One region of the Demetria terragena DSM 11295 genome, then DNA from elsewhere that is predicted to be linked to it. Evidence: predicted binding sites of a transcription regulator. Region 1 holds the regulator's gene; the other holds the start of a gene.
What was found. Region 1 encodes LexA, which represses DNA repair genes until DNA is damaged. Its sites were predicted from a motif close to TCGAACANNTGTTCGA; they were not measured.
Positions count from the first base shown of each region.

Region 1 (7,242 bases):
CAGGACCGCGACCGTGGAGATCATGCAGCCATCATCGCGGCTGCTCCAACGGCTGTGGGGGCCGCCCAAAGATCGGGCGGCCCCCACAGTGCATCCGGTTGGCTGTCAGCTGCAGCCGCTGGTGGAGCCGCAGCCCTCGCAGACGTAGCACGATCCAGCTGGGCGCATCTTGGTGCCGCAGGTCATGCACATGGGCGCGTCGGCGGCCTTGCCCTGGAATCTCTCCATCAGCTCAGCCGACGAATGGATTTCCGCGGAGACCTCGCGGGCATCTGCTGCACCGGCACCGGACTGGTCTGCGGGCTCCTGCTCCTTCTTCTTGGTCGCCGGAGCAACCGACTGGGAGAAGCCCTCCAACTCATCCGCATAGTCGTCACCGGACTCGCCGTCAGAGCCACTGGTTGGCTCGGCATAGGAGCCTGTTTCGAGCTGTCGAGCCCGCTCATCGGCGGTATGGATGCCCATGAACGAACGCGTCTCGAAGTCAAGGTGATCCAGTGCCAACCGGCGGAAGACGTAGTCCATGAGCGACTGCGCCATGCGCACGTCCGGGTCGTCCGTCAGGCCAGCCGGCTCGAAGCGCAGGTTGGTGAACTTCTCGACATAGGTCTCCAGCGGCACGCCGTACTGGAGACCGACTGATAGCGCGATGGAGAAGGCGTCCATCACACCGGCGAGTGTCGATCCCTGCTTCCCGAACTTCAGGAAGATCTCGCCCAGGTCCCCGTTCTCATAGCTCGAGGCCGTCAGATAACCCTCGGCACCGCCCACTGCGAACGACGTCGTCTGGCTCTGCCGACGCTTCGGCATGCGCTTGCGGATCGGGCGATACTCGATCACCGTGTCGACCTTGGCCGCGGCCGCTTCGGCGGCAGACTTCTTGTCCTTGGCCGTGGACCCGCCATCAGACAGCGGCTGACCGACCTTGCAGTTGTCGCGGTACACGGCCAACGCCTTGAGGCCGCGCTTCCATCCCTCGAGGTGAACTTCGGCAATCTCCTCGACCGTGGCGTCCTCAGGAAGGTTCACCGTCTTGGAGATCGCTCCCGACAGGAAAGGCTGGGTCGCGGCCATCATGCGAACGTGGCCCATCGGTGAGATCGCGCGCTCGCCCATGGCGCAGTCGAAGACCTCGTAATGTTCCTTCTTCAGGCCAGGTGCATCAATGACGTGGCCCTTCTCCGCGATGTGCTCGACAATCGCTTCGATCTGCTCGGTCTGGTAGCCCATCTTCTTCAAGGCGCGCGGGATCGTCTGGTTCACGATCTGCATCGAGCCGCCGCCCACCAATTTCTTGAACTTCACCAAGGAGAAGTCCGGTTCGATACCGGTGGTGTCGCAGTCCATCATGAAGCCGATGGTCCCGGTCGGCGCGAGGACCGAAGCCTGTGCGTTACGGAAACCGTTCTCGTCGCCAATCGCGACGACATCGGACCAGGCCTTGGTCGCCGCTCGGTGGATGGCGGTGTCCATCGAGTCAAGGGGACGCACGTCGTCGTTGGCGGCCTGGTGCTTGCGCATCACGCGGTTGTGGGCCTCGGCGTTACGGGCGTAGCCGGCATAGGGACCAACCACCCCAGCCAACTCGGCGGAACGCTTGTAGGCGGTACCGGTCATCAAGGAGGTAATCGATGCCGCCAAGGCGCGACCGCCCTCGGACTCATAGCCGTGCCCAGTTGCCATCAACAGCGCGCCGAGGTTGGCATAGCCGATACCAAGCTGGCGGTAGTCGACGGTGGTCTTCCCAATGGACTCGGTCGGGAAGTCCGCGAAGCAGATCGAGATATCCATGGCCGTGATGACCAACTCGACCGTCTTGGCGAAGGTCTGCTCGTCAAAGGTGTCATCCTCGCGCAGGAACTTCAGCAAGTTGAGCGAAGCGAGGTTGCAGGACGAGTTATCCAGGCTCATGTATTCAGAGCAGGGATTCGAGGCAGTGATTCGCCCAGACTCAGGATTGGTGTGCCAGTCGTTGATCGTGTCGTCGTACTGGACGCCTGGGTCGGCGCACTCCCAAGCAGCACGGTTGATCTTGTCGAAAAGGGTGCGGGCGTCGACTTCTTCGATGACTTCGCCGGTGCCACGCGCCCGCAAACCGAACGTCGTGCCGTTCTCGACGGCCTTCATGAACTCGTCGCTGACCCGAACGCTGTTGTTGGCGTTCTGGTACTGAACCGAGGTGATGTCCGCGCCACCGAGGTCCATATCGAACCCAGCGTCGCGCAGCGCCCGGATCTTGTCTTCCTCGCGCGCCTTGGTGTCAATGAACTCTTCGATGTCGGGGTGATCGACATCGAGCACGACCATCTTGGCCGCGCGGCGAGTGGCTCCGCCGGACTTGATCGTCCCCGCTGACGCATCGGCACCCCGCATGAAGGACACCGGGCCAGAGGCCGTCCCACCAGAGGACAGCAACTCCTTGGACGACCGGATTCGCGACAGGTTCAGGCCAGCGCCCGAGCCGCCCTTGAAGATGAAGCCTTCTTCTCGATACCAGTTCAAGATCGAGTCCATCGAGTCATCGACCGCCAGGATGAAGCACGCCGAAACCTGTTGTGGGCTCTTCGTGCCTACGTTGAACCACACCGGGCTGTTGAACGCGAACACCTGGTGCAGCAGCATCCAGGTCAGTTCGTGTTCAAAGACCTCGGCGTCGTCCTCAGTCGTGAAATAGCCGTACTCCCGACCAGCCTTGACATAGGTCAACACGACCCGGTCGATGAGCTGCTTCAGGCTGCGCTCACGCACGTCGGTACCCAAGGCACCGCGGAAGTACTTGGTCGTGACGATCGTCGAGGCGTTGACCGACCAGAAATCGGGGAACTCCACCCCACGCTGCTCGAAGATCGTCTCGCCGGTCTTCCAGTTCTGCTGGATGACGTCGCGCGCCTGCCAGGTCACCTCGTCGTAGGGGTGAACTCCTGGGGTGGTGAAGATGCGCTCGATCTTCAGGCCTTTGCCCTTGCGACGCGCCTGTGACGCAGCGCTGGTCGTCTCGGTCATGACGACTATCCCTTCATAAAAATCGAATCTCGGTCAGACGCGAGTACGACGCCCTCGCGCGGGGCCTGTTGTCTCGAACTAGCCCGGCGGTCCGTCTGAACTCGGCTCAATGCCGACCGCAGGACGCTCCGCGCGCAGCACCGTGATGGCTGCCTCGAAGTCCTCGGTGGATTCAAAGGCCTGATAGACGGAGGCGAACCTCAGGTAGGCAACCTCGTCGAGCTCTCGCAACGGGCCAAGAATCTCCAGGCCAACGTCGTGGGCATCGATCTCGGCCATGCCCTTGGCACGGATCGCTTCTTCAACCCGCTGCGCAAGAAGAGCCAACTCATCTTCGGTCACAGGACGGCCCTGGCATGCCTTGCGCACGCCCACCATCACCTTGTCCCGTGCGAAGGGCTCGCTCGCCCCGGACCGCTTGACCACCGTCAGACTGGCCGTCTCCATCGTGGAGAATCTCTTCCCGCACGACGGACATTGGCGACGTCGTTTGATGTGCGTTCCATCTTCAGAGGTGCGGCTGTCGACGACCCGCGAATCGTCATGACGACAGAACGGACAATGCATCGGCAAACACCTCCTCGGGCGACCACATCCGACTCCACTAGACCCAAAGTCGCCCGGCGGTCCCCCGACGGACGGCCCAACCTGTGGACAATCCTGTGGGTAACTCGTGGATAACGTGGGGACGAGATGTGGACTAGATGTGGACAACTCACAGCCATGTAACTACTAGATATAGCGATCCTAGATCGCGGCACCCCACCACGCAACATTGCCCAGGTCAGTGCGCGTGTCTACCGGATCGGCGCGCCTAGGGCGCCGGGATCTGCAACCTTTGCCCGGTGGACACCTGCGCGGAGTTGAGGTCGTTTGCCAGTTGCAGGTGTGCGATTGCGGCGCTCAGCGGCAACTCGGGAAGACGCTCGCGCGCTACATCAGACAGCGTCTGCCCCGGCCGCACGGTGACATCCTCGGACGCGGTCGGACCGCTCGCCCACGCCGAAACAGCCATGCCGCCCAGGATGGCGATGGCCAGGACCGTCACGAGCAGGGCGCGACGCCCTCGCGCCGTCAAGCGCACTGCGACTGCCGGCAGCGTCGTTGAGGTCGGGCGTGCGGGCACGTCTGAGACCAGGGCGAGATGGCGGCGACGCCGGGGTAGAGCCTGTGGCTGATCGAGCACGGGTGCGAGTGCGCTCATGGAGTCCTCCTGATGCTGTTGCGACGGGTTAACCGAACACCTGTCCGATCGGACGTGCGTACGAGGTATAGCACGTACGTTCGACGTCCACAAGCCGCCGCCATCACGAGAATGACGCGACACTCGCGTCGTACAGGTGTTTGATTGCGTTCGCTGAACTCCATACGCTGTGCTCATAGCGACAAGCCAAGCAGCGACCACCGACAAGCCCGCCGGCAAGCCCGCCGACAACGACTTCCTCGGAAACACCGGTGCCGCAGCAGGACGCCATAGATAAGGACGCCGACGATGGCCAAGATTCACCAGATGCCAGAGCCAGATGGCAAGGCACTGACCACCCGCCAACGCAAGGTGCTGCAGGTCATCCGCAGTTCAATCGACCGGCGTGGATACCCGCCCAGCATGCGGGAGATCGGCGAAGCCGTCGGACTCACGTCGCCGAGTTCGGTGGCGCACCAGCTCACGATGTTGGAGCGCAAAGGCTACTTGCGTCGGGATCCCATGCGACCGCGTGCGATCGAAGTCGTCTCGCCAGGACAACCCAAGCGCGAGCGGGGCTATCGCGGCAAGGCTGCGGCGAGTGCCGAGCTGGACTCGCCAGTCGATGAAACCGGAATCAACGACGAACGGCCAGAGGCCGAGTACGTGCCTGTCGTCGGCCGTATCGCCGCGGGTGGGCCGATTCTCGCCGAGCAAGCCGTCGAAGATGTCTTTCCCCTCCCCCGGCAACTCGTCGGCGAGGGCGATCTCTTTCTGCTCAAAGTCGTCGGCGATTCGATGATCGACGCAGCCATTTGTGATGGCGACTGGGTGGTGGTTCGGCAGCAGCCCAGCGCGAGCAACGGCGACATCGTGGCGGCGATGCTCGATCACGAGGCCACCGTCAAGACGTTCAAGCGGACTGACGGTCAGGTGTGGCTGCTACCGCATAACGAGGCATACGAGCCCATCGACGGGAACGACGCCACGATTCTCGGCAAGGTCACCGCGGTGCTGCGCCGGGTGTGACCGCTGCCACCAGTTGGGTCAGGGTGGCGCCAAGGGGACTCTCGAGTTTGACGGTCGTTTCGGCGTCGGCCCGGGTCACTCCTTGAGTGATGACCGCAACGGGGATCCGTTCACGCGCCGCGAACCGAGCGAAGCGGAAGCCAGACATCACCATCAGGGATGAGCCGAGCACCAGCAGACACGATGACTCGGCCACGGTGTCAAAACACTTCTGCACCAACGGTTTTGCCACGGATTCGCCAAACATGACGACGTCAGGCTTAAGCCTGTCTGAGCGACACACCACACACCTCGCCGTGGCAAAACCGGCCACCTGCTCGTCGGTCAGGAGCACGTCTCCGTCCGGGCGGATCTGTCCGGTCATGGCCTCACGATCGAAGCGCGGATTTGCCTGTCTGAGCCACTCATCCACGGTTGTCCGCGCGTAGGACTCGCCACAATCGACGCAGACCACGGCATCGAGGGAGCCGTGTAATTCGATGATCTCGTCGGCGCCACCTCGCTGATGCAGGCCATCGACGTTCTGGGTGATGATCCCTGTGGTCAGTCCCAAGCGTTGCAGGTCCGCGACGGCACGATGCCCGTCATTGGGTTCGGCGGCCGCGAACCGGGGGTATCCGACGAACGACCTGGCCCAGTAGCGCTGGCGCGCGTGCGGCGAGGCCAGGAGTTCGCTCACCGTCATGGGCGTCACTCGTCGCTCGCCATCGGCACCTCGATAGCCCGGAATGCCGGACTCGGTCGAGAGGCCAGCACCCGAGAGGATGCAGACCCGGCCTTCGGCGACGAGGTCCACCAGCGCAGCCCACTTCACTGGGTCGCCATCTCCTGGCGATGGAAAGGTCGCACACGGCACGACCTCAGTATCTCCGGTGTGGTCTCGACAAGCTCGACCGGCGTAGGTGCGCTCGACCACAACCCACGCCGGTCGAGTAGGCGAGCGCCCCCTTCCCCACGCCGGTCGAGTAGGCGAGCGCCCCAGCGCGAGCCGTATCGAGACCCCGGCGGGTCTCGACAAGCTCGACCAGCGTTAGAGAGCTAGACCGGCGTTGACGGGCCCGACAACAACCCACGCCGGTCGAGTAGGCGAGCGCCCCAGCGCGAGCCGTATCGAGACCCCCGGCAGGTCTCGACAAGCTCGACCGGCGTTAGAGAGCTCGACCGGCGTTAGAGAGCTCGACCACAACCCACGCCGGTCGAGTAGGCGAGCGCCCCAGCGCGAGCCGTATCGAGACCAAGGCAAGAGGTCTCGACAAGCTCGACCGGCGATAACGGCTCGACCGGCGTTAGAGAGCTCGACCGGCTTGGGTGCGCTCAACCGGCGTAGGTGCGCTCAACCTTCCTGGATGGTAAGACAACTAGACTCTGGTCATGATTGATGCTGCCGGGCTGCGCGTCATGCGCGCCATCGCCGATGAGGGTAGTTTCACGGCTGCGGCCACCGCGCTGGGCTATTCACAGCCGGCGGTGTCCCAGATGGTGCGTCGGCTCGAAGAACGCACGGGCACGGTGCTCGTGGAACGGATTGGGCGAACGGTTCGCCTGACCGAGGCCGGCAGCGTCCTGGCCAAGCACGCCATTCCCGTGTTGGAGGCCCTCGACCGCGCCGAGTGCGAGATCCAATCGATCGCCGGGCTCGAAGCGGGCCGAGTCAGGCTGACGGCGTTCCCTTCGGCCTCCTCGACGTTGGTCCCCCAGGCGCTCGCCTTGGTCAAGAAGCGTTTTCCCGAGATCAAGGTGGTCTTCACCGAGGCGGAACCACCGGGAGCTCTTGAGGCGCTCCGCGCGGGTGAGTGCGATCTTGCGGTCACCTTTGTCTATGACGGGGACGTGCTCCCCAGGGGCGAAAGCGACCTCGATCCCTTCGATGTCACGACCCTCCTGGAGGACGAGGTGCGCCTCGTTCTCCCCGCGTCCCACCCTCTCGCCACCTCCGATCAGGTTGACCTCGCAGACCTGGCGAGCGAATCCTGGATCGCGGGGTGCCCTCGATGTCGGGGTCACCTGGTGTCGTTGGCGCAACGCGC
Region 1 is NZ_AQXW01000004.1:693,796-701,037, forward strand. Features, by position in the region: gene F562_RS0107420 (metallophosphoesterase family protein) at 1-24, opposite strand, end outside; gene F562_RS0107425 (vitamin B12-dependent ribonucleotide reductase) at 106-3,003, opposite strand; gene nrdR (transcriptional regulator NrdR) at 3,082-3,570, opposite strand; gene F562_RS18430 (LysM peptidoglycan-binding domain-containing protein) at 3,818-4,207, opposite strand; gene lexA (transcriptional repressor LexA) at 4,496-5,215, shown strand; gene F562_RS0107445 (Sir2 family NAD-dependent protein deacetylase) at 5,190-6,029, opposite strand; gene F562_RS0107450 (LysR family transcriptional regulator) at 6,587-7,242, shown strand, end outside.

Region 2 (7,242 bases), 1.5 Mb from region 1:
CCCGGCCGTCATCTGGCCGTACATCGTCAGTCCGAGGTGCTCCAGGCGGCGGAACTCGGGCCACGTCGCCCAGTCCCCCACAAGGTTCGAGTTCGCAAGCAAGACTCGCGGCGCCCACTCGTGGGTTTGCATCACGCCAACCGGTTTGCCGGATTGCACGAGCATCGTCTCGTCGGGGCGAAGCGTGGTGAGGGTACGCACCATCGCATCGAAGCTCTTCCAGTCGCGCGCGGCACGACCGGTTCCGCCATAGACGACCAAATCGTCTGGGCGCTCAGCATTCTCGGGGTCGAGGTTGTTCATCAGCATCCGCAGCGGGGCCTCGGTCGACCACGACTGAGCGGTCAGTTGCGTGCCACGCGGGGATCGTACGGGGCGGGCGCCTTCCATCATGTGTCGTCCTTTCAGACGTCGGTCGAATGCGTGCGGAAGCCCTCAGCGAACGGTTCTCCAAAGTCAAGTCCGCCACCGGGCAGGTGCAAGGAGTTCTGCGCGGGCGTTGGGCCCTCGCCGGTCGCCGCACTTGGTCTCGATACGGCCTCCGCAAGCTCCGGCCTACTCGACCGGCGCTCATCCGGCCTACTCGACCCAGTGCTCATCGGGACTGCTCAACCAGTAATGAAGCAAGCCGCTCATGACAGCGTGCCTGTCACAGACTCTGCGGCCGTGACTGCGGCTCCGGTCGCGACGAGTTGAACCGCATGCTCGATCTCGGGTGCGAGGTACCGGTCGGTGCCAGGGCCATCGACGTCTTCCCGTAGCGCCGCGATCACGGCGGCGATCGCAGGGGACGGCGCGTGCGGGGCCCGCAGGTCGAGTCCTCTTGCCGCGGTAAGGAGTTCGATGCCGAGCACGCGGGTGAGGCCGTCGACGGACCGGCGCAGCTTCCGCGCGGCAGACCAGCCCATGGAAACGTGGTCTTCCTGCATGGCACTGGAAGGAATCGAGTCGACGCTTGCCGGGTTGGCGAGACGTTTGAGCTCACTGACGATCGCAGCCTGGGTGTATTGCGCGATCATGTGGCCGCTGTCGACCCCCGGATCATCAGCGAGGAATGGGTTGAGGCCATGGTTGCGTGCGGCGTCGAGGAATCGGTCGGTGCGGCGCTCGCTGATGCTGGCCAAGTCGGCGGTGGCGATCGCGAGGAAATCGAGCACATATGCCACCGGCGCCCCGTGGAAATTGCCATTGCTCTCGACTCGCCCATCTCGTGTGACGACGGGATTGTCGATGGCGGAGGCGAGTTCGCGCTCAGCGACCGACGCGGCATGGTCGACCGTGTCGCGTACGGCACCAGCCACCTGGGGCGCACAACGCAAGGAGTAGGCGTCTTGCACACGAGTGCACTCATGCGGATCACGATGACTCTCGCGAATTGCGCTGTCGGCCATGAGCTTTCGCAAGTTGGCGGCGCTCGCTGCCTGGCCCGGGTGCGGCCGGATCTCCTGCAGATCGGCGGCAAAGACGTCGTCGCTGCCCATCAGACCCTCAACGCTCATCGCCGCGGTGATGTCGGCGGTCACCAGGAGGCGGCGTAGATCGCTGATCGCCATGACCAGCATGCCGAGCATCCCATCGGTGCCATTGATCAACGCGAGCCCCTCCTTCTCGCGCAGTTCAACAGGAACGATGCCGTGCTGCTGGAGCGCCTCGCCAGCATCGAGCAGTTCACCATCGCGGTCTCGCACCTGCCCCTCTCCCATGACAGCAAGCGCGCAGTGCGCGAGCGGCGCGAGATCACCAGAACAGCCAAGCGAGCCGTACTCGTGAACGACCGGGGTCAGCCCCGAATTGAGCAGATCGGCATAGGCCTGGGCAGTCTCGCGGCGCACCCCGGTGTGGCCGGTCGCGAGCGTCGAAAGCCGCAAGAGCATCGTCGCGCGGACGACCTCGCGCTCCACCTCGGGTCCGGACCCGGCAGCGTGTGATCGTACGAGACTGCGCTGCAGTTGCGCCCTCATGTCGTGCGGGATATGGCGGTTCGCGAGGGCCCCAAACCCCGTGGAGACGCCGTAATGCGGGACGGTGTCGCTCGCGAGTTGCTCGATGACAGTGCGAGCGCGCTCGATCGCCGCGACCGCCTCGTCGGACAGCGCGACGGGCACCTCATGGCGAGCCACCGCGACGACGCCGTCGAAGGAGGGCTTGCCGGTGCCGATGGTGACGAGGACGCTTCCCGGCGCTGTGGTGCTGGTCATGGATTCATTTCACCGGCTTCTGAGCCAGAAAAGTCCACAAGGGACCATCTTCTATCTCGGATTTGAGACAGCGCGTCACGCGGCACGCCGGAGGTGGCGCATCGAGCCAGGCCGCAGATCCCAGGTGACACCGACCGCGTCTGCCTTCGCGGTGTATTCCTCGCGGTGCACGACGGTGTGGTGTCGCTGGCAGAGCAGGGCAGAGTTGTCCAGTGAGGTCGGGCCCCCCTCAGACCAGGGCACGATGTGGTGGACCTGGCACCAACTTGGCGGCCGGTCGCATCCTGGGTAGGTGCAACATCGATCGCGTTCGGCGACGGCCACCCGAAGACCTCGGGTGACCAGGCGTTTGGATCGCCCGACATCGAGGGGTTCACCCCGGGACCCCAGGACCATGGGCAGAATGTCGGCGTCGCACGCGAGTCGGCGAACCTGGTGTGCGTTCAGGGAGGTGCCAGTCTCGGTGCGACCGTGGCCGCGAAGCCGACCGGCGAGCACGTCGTGGTCAATGGTGACGACGATCCGGGCGGATCCGCTCGTCGCGGTCGCGCCGTCGTCATCAATGGCCGCGCTGCCACGAGTGACCAGCAGCACCAACCCATCAGCGCGACGCTTGCCAGCAGTACGCGTGTCGATCTCACCGGTCTTCTCACCACCCGCGTGACGATGGAAAACGTCGTCACAACACGTGCTGCCGATCGCGGGCGCGGACAGCGCGTCGATCGCGTGCTTCACCTGCGCCGCGTGCAGCGGCCCGAGTTCGGCGGTTAGACGGTGCATACCGTTGGGCAGTTCAGACCACGTCACGGACTCTGCGGCATCCAGTTTGTCGTCAAGGTCTTCAAGGAAGCTCTCGTCGGCATAGGTTGCGATCACCCGCCCCGAAAGCTCACGGATCGCCCTAGCCCCCGAGCCAGCAGGGAGCGACAGAAAATGCCCGAGGACCGCGTCTCGCGTACCCCCGGGCAGGACGGGCATGACCTTGTCGACCTCGATCAAGGCCGTACGCGCGGCGGCCACCCCAACGTGGTTAGTGGCAAGCGCTGTCGCCAACAACTCGTTGCGGGGCTCGGTGCAAGCGGACGCGACTTTAGCGATCCGTGTCGCCACCGCGGGCTCTACCCCCGGGAGAGCAGGCGCCCCACCTTCCGAGGGGTCCGCATCTTCTGCCACGGGGCTTTCCAGGGCGCCATCAAGACGCACCAGCGGCCCAGCGGTCCCGGGGCTGGTCGAAGGCAACAAACCTTCGATTGCCTCGCCCGTGCTCAGTCGCGAAACCCACTGCGCAGCACCCGCCGCAGTGGATTCGACCACGACGCCACGCTGAATCGCCTCAGCAACCAACGCCACCGCCGCAGTCTCAGCAATTTGCAGCACCGCCAACACATTTCGCGTGAAGACAGCGAGATCGCGAGTACCTAATTGGTGCCGAACGGTACCCACCGTCGCGAGCCCAGCAAGACCATCGAGCACGAGCCGCGCGCACTCAGCGGCGCTCATCGCCAACTCGGCCCCCACACCAGCAGGCGGCGAACTGTGAGCATTCACTGGCGACACCTCCAACGATGATTGATGGGTTCGACGTACCTTCATTATCGAACACGTGTTCGATAATAGTCAAGGGTTAGATCCCCAAATTCTTGGTCGAATTGCACCTGCACACGGGAGCCAGTCAGGAGCGCGGCATACCGTCGTCTCATGACCCTCGGGAGACGACGTCGATGACAAATGCGCCCGCTGCCGCGCATGCGCTTAAGGTGCTGCGCCTACTCGCCAAGCATGCCGAGCCTGCCGCCGCGGCCACGATCGCGCGCGAGCTTGGGCTGCCCCGCTCCTCGACCTATCACCTCCTCGCGGTGCTGCGCGATGCCGGCTTCGTGCACCACCTGCCAGACGAAAGGCGTTGGGGGCTAGGCGTGGCCGCGTTCGAACTCGGATCGGCATACAGCCGGCAAGCGCCGCTGCAGCGGATGGCGCGCCCCATCCTGGGGCGACTCGTCGACGCCACGACCCACAACGCTCACCTTGTCGTTCTGCACGGGCGTGACGTGCTCTACGTCGTCGAGGAACGCGCGCCAGGGCGGCCGTCGCTCGTCACGGATGTGGGCGTACGCCTCCCGGCATCTCTGACCGCTTCCGGCCTGGCCATTCTCGCCGCCTTACCCACGCAGCAGGTACGCGCGCTGTTCCCCTCGCGGGAGGCATTCGTACAGCGGGACGGTCACGGAGTGTCATCGCTCACGGCGCTGCGTTCGGAGCTGGCTCAGGTGCGTCAGCGGGGGTACGCGCTCGAAGACGGTTCCGTCACGCCCGGATTGACGTCCGTTGCCGGAGCAGTGTTGGACCACAACGGTTTTCCCGCAGCCGGGATTGCGATCACCTACCCGCATGACGACGTGGACGCCGGCGAGCGCAAGCTTCTCGTCGACGAAGTGCATCGCGCGACGGGTGAGTTGTCGCGGCGGTTGGGTCATCGCGCGTAAGACCATCGATTGAGGATCGAGACCTGTCCCCTGGGCACGACCCTCGGTACCCTGCCGCACGGGAGGAAATGAGACATGAGGAAAGTACGCACAACGGCAGCCGAAACCAGGGGACCCACCGCCCGCGACCGTGCCATCGTCAAGGTCGGCGGAACGGTCGCCTTCCTGCTGTTTGCAGGTTTCTTCGTCGCGCTCGCCATCAACAGTTTCGGCGAGGGCTCATACTTCTTCGGTGGTATCGACCTGCTGATCGTGGCGTACGCGCTGGCGCGGGCTTACGGCTTTGCGCGCGGCACCGTTGGCACGCCCCTGGTCGCGTGGCTCGCCTCTCGTCGCTGACGTACGTGAGTGTTGTCAGGAGACGGCGTATCCCTTCACCAGGTCGTAGGCTTCCTTGGCGGCCTGACCGAAGTGCGGGCCGAACATGCGCCCCGGGTAGATGTTGACAAGGTGGGAGTTGACCGAGATCGCGGTGCCGGCACCGGTGGCGACGTTGAGTCCGACCATCCAGCCACCACCTGAGGCGCCCTGGTTCAAACGGCAATTTAGACCCTTGGTTCCCACGTAAGCGCCCGCGAAGGATTTACCCGAGCAGTAGTACGAGTCCGACCCATCGAACGGCTTTGCGGCCGGGTAGCCGAACGCGTACGTCTGCGACCCCTGGTGCGTCGCACCGAAGCCCACTCCAGCCGAACCAACGGTGTCTCCCAGAGTCTTGCCACCGTTCTTGGCCACAGCGAAGAACGCCACGTCACCGGCAAGGGTTGAGGAGTTGGCCCAGGCGATAGTCGTGCCTCCCCAGACGCCGTTCCACTGCCCATACGGTGCCGCGCCGTCCTTGTAGGCCGGAATGAACACGACATTCTTGAAGAATCCGCCCTTGATACCACCGGATCCTTGATGCATGCAGTGGCCCGCGGTCAGAACGGTTGACTTGTTGCCGGCCGTCACCGCAGTCGCCGAGCACTGGTAGCGGTTTGCATTCGCCGGCTTGCGTGGGTCGATGTAGAACATCTTGCCCTGTTGCTTGTAGTGGGCATACTGCTCGCATCCCTGATACAGGCCGCTCGCGTTCGTTGCCGGGAGAGAGCATGCCTGCTCCGCGGCCGACCGCTTGACGCTCGACGACGCGGACGTGCTCGGGACGGTGAGCCCTGCGCCAAGGTCGAGCTTCGTCGCCTGCACCTTCTTGTGCTGTGCCGCCGATACCGTGCGCTTGACCGGAATCGCGGACCGCAACTGCGCCGCTGTCCACTTGGCACCGCTGCCGGAGCGACCCTGCTGCGCAGACTCCAGTGGAGCGCCGATTACCCCTTCCTGCATCTTCGAGGCTTCGCCAGCAGCTGACGCCGACACGCCTCCGAGAGATGCTGCAGCGACCACCGCAGTTGCGGCTGCCCCGAAACTAACCGCCATGCGATTTCTCATGATAGTTCTCCCTGTGGAATCGGCCCGATTGCCGTGAGTTAAACGCTAGGCCGAGAATCCTCTGGAAAGGGTCATGAGATTTCCTGCATTCGTCCGCAATACTGCCGGTCTCCCTCCGCCTGCTGCCGGTCCCCGCCGGCTAGGCAGCACGACCTACGGGCGGACGAGACGGTTCTTAGCCGTGACGACCTGCAACTCAAGTGCTGGGCCCGCGATGTCGACGGAACCATCGACATTCATCCACTCGCCCCCCTCGAGCGAAACCTGCGCGCCATACCTGGTCGATACGTTCGCGCGGTACGAACCCTTCTTGTCGTACGGGTGCTTGATATCACCATCGGGGTACGCTCCGCCCAACGACTTAGTCGCCCCAGACGACGATCCGTCACCATATTTGAACGTGTTTGACATGAACGTTGGCTTGATTCGCAACGCATAGCCCAACAACGTGACGCTGTGCACCTCGTCCGGCTCGAACCCAGCCGACGGCCAATTGAGCTTGAAGTACGCAGGGAGCGTCACCAGCGTCTTATTTCCCACCGGCTGCATCGACAGTTGGGGTTTCGCAAACGGTGTCCTGAAGGCGGCCTCGCGAATCATGGCCAGCGTCAATTGCGGATTGCTGCCGGAGCCGGGCACTTGGTCCGTGAAACACGTGATACCTACTTGCTCCCAATTCCCGGCGCTGCCGTTTGCTGAGACGATGCGGCGCTCGACCATGGACGCCGGCGCCCGGCCTTCGGTCTCGTTGCAATCGGTGTCGTATGCCGACTGTCGCGGGCAGTCCTCGCCGCCACCACCGCACAAGTCGACGGCCCGGTATTCGTAGAGCACTAGCGGGCCTCCGGACTGGCCACCTCCGCCGCCGCCGCTGGGGCGCGCAGGAAGGTCGCGAGTTTCCCCCTCACTCATGCTCGTTGTCGACCCATTGCTACCGATCTCAACTTTCGGGTCGCCCTCGGCTGAGACGGCATTGGGCGAAAGTGAGATCGCTACAAACGCGACCCCCATGAAAATTAAGGACCCCCTTTTAACGGTCACCCCACAACCGCCTTTACTGCATGCACTTTGCGGTCCATTGGCGCATCATTTACAAAGAACGCGACTTCGTCCGCCGGGGTGTCTTTCGTGCG
Region 2 is NZ_AQXW01000004.1:2,213,761-2,221,002, reverse strand. Features, by position in the region: gene hutU (urocanate hydratase) at 1-390, opposite strand, end outside; gene hutH (histidine ammonia-lyase) at 633-2,198, opposite strand; gene F562_RS20385 (HNH endonuclease signature motif containing protein) at 2,274-3,746, opposite strand; gene F562_RS0114935 (IclR family transcriptional regulator) at 3,920-4,681, shown strand; gene F562_RS0114930 (hypothetical protein) at 4,757-5,020, shown strand; gene F562_RS19495 (trypsin-like serine peptidase) at 5,036-6,097, opposite strand; gene F562_RS0114920 (hypothetical protein) at 6,263-7,021, opposite strand; gene F562_RS20965 (hypothetical protein) at 7,147-7,242, opposite strand, start outside.
Region 2: the regulator LexA is predicted to act here: its motif matches at 3,794-3,809, upstream of F562_RS20385 (HNH endonuclease signature motif containing protein).